2 regions of the Bacillus sp. NP247 genome follow, and region 2 is predicted to be linked to the other one. Evidence: predicted binding sites of a transcription regulator. Region 2 holds the regulator's gene; the other holds the start of a gene.
What was found. The regulator CtsR, encoded in region 2, represses protease genes until heat stress. The targets are predictions, from matches to a motif close to ATGGTCAATAAAGGTCAAACA.
Positions count from the first base shown of each region.

Region 1: the regulator CtsR is predicted to act here: its motif matches at 1,719-1,739, upstream of clpB (ATP-dependent chaperone ClpB).

Region 1 covers NZ_CP076653.1:3,830,923-3,834,355, reverse strand. Annotated here, with positions in the region: gene clpB (ATP-dependent chaperone ClpB) at 1-1,701, opposite strand, end outside; gene KPL75_RS19960 (YjzC family protein) at 1,874-2,053, opposite strand; gene KPL75_RS19955 (Cof-type HAD-IIB family hydrolase) at 2,545-3,354, shown strand.
Region 2 covers NZ_CP076653.1:2,762,434-2,765,866, reverse strand. Annotated here, with positions in the region: gene KPL75_RS14555 (protein-arginine kinase McsB) at 1-751, opposite strand, end outside; gene KPL75_RS14550 (protein-arginine kinase activator protein McsA) at 756-1,304, opposite strand; gene ctsR (transcriptional regulator CtsR) at 1,474-1,935, opposite strand; rRNA gene rrf (5S ribosomal RNA) at 2,147-2,262, opposite strand; rRNA gene KPL75_RS14535 (23S ribosomal RNA) at 2,364-3,433, opposite strand, start outside.

The DNA.
Region 1 (3,433 bases), 1.1 Mb from region 2:
ACGTAATAATTTCTCACGTTCACCTTCAACGAGTTTTGCGACAGGAATACCAGTCCACCTTGAAACAATGTCTGCAATTTCTTCTTCACTTACTTCCTCGCGTAATAAACGATTCTCTTGTTTATTATGTGCCCCCATCTCTTCCGCTTCTTTTAACTCTTTTTCGATAGCTGGAATTTTCCCGTGGCGAAGCTCAGCTGCTTTATTTAAATCGTAATTTCCTTCTGCTTCTTCTAACTCACGGCGCAAGCGCTCTAAATGTTCACGCAAGTCACGCACTTTATGAATGTCTTCTTTTTCTTTCTCCCATTTCGCTCTCATACTACTTGCAACTTCTTTTAAATCCGATAATTCACGTTGCAATGTTTTTAGGCGCTCTTGACTACCTAAGTCCTTTTCTTTCCCAAGAGCAGCTTCTTCAATTTCCAACTGCATAATGCGGCGCGTTACTTCATCTAATTCTGTTGGCATAGAATCAATTTCTGTTCGAATTGTTGCACAAGCTTCATCAACAAGATCAATTGCTTTATCGGGCAAAAAACGATCTGAAATATATCGATCTGATAAAACAGATGCCGCTACAATCGCGCGGTCATGAATATTTACACCGTGATAAATTTCAAAACGCTCTTTTAAACCACGTAAAATGGAAATTGTATCCTCAACAGTTGGCTCTTCTGCTAATACTTGTTGGAAACGTCTTTCTAACGCTGGATCTTTCTCAATATATTTACGGTATTCATCTAATGTCGTTGCCCCGATACAATGCAGTTCACCACGCGCTAGCATGGGTTTTAACATATTTCCTGCATCCATTGCTCCTTCTGTTTTACCAGCGCCGACGATTGTATGAAGTTCATCAATGAATAATAAAATGCGGCCTTCACTCTTTTTAATTTCATTTAATACAGCTTGCAGGCGCTCTTCAAACTCACCGCGGAATTTAGCTCCAGCCACAAGTGCACTCATATCTAAAGCGAAAATTGTTCGATCTTTTAATCCTTCTGGGACATCTTTTTTCACAATACGCTGCGCTAATCCTTCAACGATTGCTGTTTTACCAACACCTGGTTCCCCGATTAAAACAGGGTTATTTTTCGTTTTACGTGAAAGAATGCGGATCACGCGGCGAATTTCACTATCTCGGCCAATTACAGGGTCAATTTTCCCCGCTCTTACTTCAGCCACTAAATCACGGCCATATTTTTCTAACGCTTCATAAGTTGCTTCTGGATTTTGACTAGTCACTCTTTGATTCCCCCGAACTGTCATTAAAGACTGTAATAAGTTATCTTTCGTAATATGAAATTTTGTAAATAATTGATTTATATCGCCTTTTTCTTCAGAAAAAGCAAGCAATACATGTTCTATTGAAATATAATCATCTTGTAATTTTTCCGCTTCTTTTCCTGCTCTCACAAGCAGTTGTTGCAAAGCACCTGTTACATATAATTTCCCTGCCTCTGCCCCGCTTCCAGTTACAGAAGGCTTTTTCTTAATTAAACTTTCTACACCTTGCTTTAACGCTTCTATATCGACATTCATTTTTTGAAAAATACGTACTGTTAATCCTTCTTGCTGCTCTAATAATGTAAGCAATAAATGAACAGTATCTACTTCTTGATGATGATGAGATACCGCTAAAGATTGAGCACTCATAATCGCTTCCTGTGTTTTTGTTGTCATTTGATTTAAGTCCATCTTTACAGTCCTCCAAACGTTTGACTTTCTTTGACCTTTGATTTGATTATACGCCAACTGACTTTTTTATACAATAATTTTGCTTATGTAGTTCAAACTTATTATTGGAAAAAGAAAAAAGTAACATTCATTTTCCTAATCAAAAAAGCCGCAATAACGATTGCGGCTTCTGTTACGGTTTTCTTTTATATGTCCACTGACGATTATGGTTTGCGTTCTCTGGAAACCTTTCCCCGGCAGTTAATTTCACCATTTGTGGATCTTTCACCATACTTCCCGTTTCACCAATTTCTACGTAAATGCCATCATTTGGCGCCTTTTGCCCTGAACGAAACCTGCGATTTTGTCCCATTTCCATTCTCCTTCCATGACGTCTTGCCTCATTAGTATATCCATTTTAAAAGAAAGCTTTTCTGTCATGTTTAGGAAACAAGTACTACCGTTTACCCATGTACATATATATAATTACACAAGCTTAAGCAGGAATTATTGGTATATTTGTTGAAAAAAAAGAAACCAACCTAAGTTTAGGCCAGTTCCAAAGGAGAGTCAAACATATACGAGAAGATTACATGTTCATTATAAGTCGCATCACTCAAACAATGTAACCCTTTTCACAAATTGTACATAATGAAAGAAACATTGTTTGAACTTTCTAAAAAGATGTTGACTTTCCCTAATTTCCAACGAGAAATAGTAGACACCACAGCGCTTCGCGACGTAAGATGGATATATAGTGAAACTTTCATCTACAGTAGTTTCACCCAGTCTAACCTCTTATTTCTGCCTATTAAAAACGGAAATACAGATAGAAACAAAAAAATTATTATAAGAGGTGAAATTATGAATAAACAACATTTAATCGCTTTAGACTTAGACGGAACTTTATTAACAGACAACAAAATAATTTCTCCAAGAACGAAAAACACAATTGCAAAAGCAAAAGAACAAGGACATATTGTCGTTATTTCAACAGGGCGTCCATTCCGCGCTAGTTACGATTACTATAAAGAACTTAGCCTTAATACACCTATCGTAAACTTCAATGGAGCTTATGTGCATCACCCTCTTGATTCAAAATGGGGCATACACCACTCTCCTCTTGAGCTTTCAACAGCACAAGAAATCGTCCGAGCTTGCTTTGATTTTGGCGTAAAAAATGTATATGCCGAAGTCATGGATGATGTGTATGTTCGTGAAATTGATGAAGATAAAAAACATATTTTTGAATTCGGTTCTCCAAAAATTTTCACAGGAGATTTATTAAATATTTTAAACGACCATCCAACTTGCTTATTAATTGACGCACATGACGGGCATTCGGCTGCAATTCGTCAGCATTTAACAGATATGCACGCTGAAGTAATCGACCATAGAAAATGGGGTGCGCCTTGGCCAATTATTGAAATTGTGAAAAGCGGACTAAATAAAGCTGTCGGATTACAAAAAATTTCAAGTCATTACAATATTCCAAAAGAGCGAATCATCGCTTTCGGTGACGAGGATAATGACTTTGAAATGATCGAATTTGCTGGTCATGGAATCGCAATGGGTAATGCGATTCCTGAATTAAAATCACTTGCAAATCATACGACATTAACGAATGAAGAAGATGGTATCGCTCTATATTTAGAAGAGGTTCTTGGATTGTAATCTAAAAATTCCCTGCTTATAGTTTCTCGCCAAATGCTCATACTATTATTAGACGCAAGAGAAAGCGCGTCAATTGTTT
Region 2 (3,433 bases):
CTTGATGGATAATTTGTTGAATGACACTCTTTAAATCTGCAATAATATCTTCTTCTGATTTCCCTAGTGTCATTTGATTTGACACTTGAAATATATTACCTAACGCTTCGCTACCTTCACCGTATATTCCTCTTACTACTAGCCCTAATTTTTGAATTACTTGTATAATACGGTTAATTCTTTTCGTTAGAACCAGTCCCGGCAAATGAATCATTACCGAAGCCCTCAATCCCGTACCAACGTTAGTGGGGCAACTCGTAATATATCCAAGCGATTCATCAAAAGCATATTCGACCTGTTCCTCGATCCAATTATCTATTTGATTGGCACTTTGAAGCGCCTCTGATAACTGCAAACCTGAAAATAGGCACTGAATTCTAACATGATCCTCTTCATTAAGCATGATACTTATATGTTCACTTTCTGATAGTAGGCATGCTCCGTATTCTGTTCCTGCAAGATTTGGACTAATTAAATGCTTCTCAACTAACACTCTCCTTTGAAGAGGATTTAATTCATTCATTTTTAATAGTTCAAATTTCCCAAAAGGTTCTACAGGCTTATTTATAAACTTCTTCTTAAATAACTCATGAATCTGTTTAGCTTCTTCTTCGTTTTGCATAGTAGAGAATTGATATTTTTTAAAATTACGAGCCAAACGAATTCGACTACTTAAAACAATATCAGAATCAGGGCCATCCCCCTTCATCCATGGACTAATCGCTTCATTCATAATTCTGTCCAGTGACATAGAACTATTCCCCCTCTCTATGCTCACTAAGCTGATTTTCAAGATCTCGAATTTTATCTCTTACTTCAGCTGCTTTCTCAAATTCCTCTTTCTGCACATATTGTTTCAGATTGAGTTTTAGTTCATCTAATTCTTTCTTTAAGTACATATTTCCTTCTATACGTCCAGGAATTTTCCCACAATGTTCTGTATGCCCACCGTGAAGACGCTTTAACAATGGTTTTAAATGCCCCTTAAATGTATCGTAACAAGAAGCACATCCAAAGCGTCCCACTTTTGTAAATTGTTCATATGTCATCTTACAATTCGGACATCTTAATATATTTGTATTTGAAAATGCATCTTGCCCTTCTTCAAACATTGCTGGTTCACTATGCAATAATCCGGCTAATAGGTCATGGAATGAAAAATTAGACTGCGGTGATTGAAAGAAAGACGTATAGCCACTTTGTTCTGCACATTGCTCACAAAGATGAACTTCCGCCTTTTTTTCATTGATTACTTTTGTATAATGTAAAGTTGCTGGTCTTATATTACAGTTTTGACAAGTCATCGCTATCCCCCACCTTTACAACAGGAACGATCTATCTCATGATACTTTTCATACATTACTAGATTGTTCTCTTTCCTTAATCCATTTAGTAAAAGCACATGTCATCTTTCAAAATCCCTACAATATTAAACTGCATTATCTTAGTTATCATTCTTAACAAAAGTTATACTTATTTATATTTCAGTGTTCTTAACATTGCGCATAATATTCGAGCCCTAAGTTCATCTCGAGAAGGAACATCCATTAATAATACAGAACGATCTAGTACACTTAACATAAGTTTAGCTTCACGATTTGTTATAATACCCTCTTCTATTAAACGTATGATCATACTTTCAGCATTTCCTTGTGCAACGCTATGATCAATCATATGAAGCATTTGATCAATAATGTCTATATCATCATGCAGTTTGACTTTTATAATGCGAATGTAACCTCCTCCACCTCGTTTACTTTCTACTACAAATCCTCTTTCTAACGTAAAACGGGTATTGATTACATAGTTGATTTGAGACGGCACACAATCGAATCGATCCGCAATCTCATTCCTCTTGATTTCAATCACATTATTATTGCTTAAGTCAATAACTTGCTTTAGATATTTCTCAATGATATCAGATATATTTCTCATTTATCCGCCACCTTTATTGACTTTGACTATCTTTGACTTTAATTATATACGTATTAAAAAAATTTGCAACTCTTTTGCTTATTCACTATCCTAGCCACATTTCCCTGGCTTTAATCAAAAGGACAATTCTTTAAGTAAAGATTTTTTAAATTACTATGAATTATAAAAAGAAACACAAAAAAACACGAGTCAAATGACTCGTGTTTTAGTTGCCTGGCAACGTCCTACTCTCACAGGGACAAGGTCCCAACTACCATCGGCGCTAGAGAGCTTAACTTCCGTGTTCGGTATGGGAACGGGTGTGGCCTCTCTGCCATCATTACCAGACTGTATTCATTTAAGACAAGAATTATCATAACTTATTCGACATTTAAAGTCAACAAGTTTTTTATATTCTTTCAAAACTAGATAACATTGCTTCATATTATATGGTTAAGTCCTCGATCTATTAGTATTCGTCAGCTCCACATGTCACCATGCTTCCACCTCGAACCTATCAACCTGATCATCTTTCAGGGATCTTACTAGCTTACGCTATGGGAAATCTCATCTTGAGGGGGGCTTCATGCTTAGATGCTTTCAGCACTTATCCCTTCCGCACATAGCTACCCAGCTATGCCCTTGGCAGAACAACTGGTACACCAGCGGTGCGTCCATCCCGGTCCTCTCGTACTAAGGACAGCTCCTCTCAAATTTCCTACGCCCACGACGGATAGGGACCGAACTGTCTCACGACGTTCTGAACCCAGCTCGCGTACCGCTTTAATGGGCGAACAGCCCAACCCTTGGGACCGACTACAGCCCCAGGATGCGATGAGCCGACATCGAGGTGCCAAACCTCCCCGTCGATGTGGACTCTTGGGGGAGATAAGCCTGTTATCCCCGGGGTAGCTTTTATCCGTTGAGCGATGGCCCTTCCATGCGGAACCACCGGATCACTAAGCCCGACTTTCGTCCCTGCTCGACTTGTAGGTCTCGCAGTCAAGCTCCCTTATGCCTTTGCACTCTACGAATGATTTCCAACCATTCTGAGGGAACCTTTGGGCGCCTCCGTTACACTTTAGGAGGCGACCGCCCCAGTCAAACTGCCCACCTGACACTGTCTCCCGGGTCGATAAGACCCGTAGGTTAGAATTTCAATACAGTCAGGGCGGTATCCCACCAGCGCCTCCACCGAAGCTAGCGCTCCGGTTTCAATGGCTCCCGCCTATCCTGTACAAACTGTACCAAAATTCAATATCAGGCTACAGTAAAGCTCCACGGGGTCTTTCCGTCCTGTCGCGGGTAACCTGCATCTTCACAGGTACTATAATTTCACCGAGTCTCTGGTTGAGACAGTGCCCAAATCGTTACACCTTTCGTGCGGGTCGGAACTTACCCGACAAGGAATTTCGCTACCTTAGGACCGTTATAGTTACGGCCGCCGTTTACTGGGGCTTCAGTTCAGAGCTTCGCTTACGCTAACCCCTCTCCTTAACCTTCCAGCACCGGGCAGGTG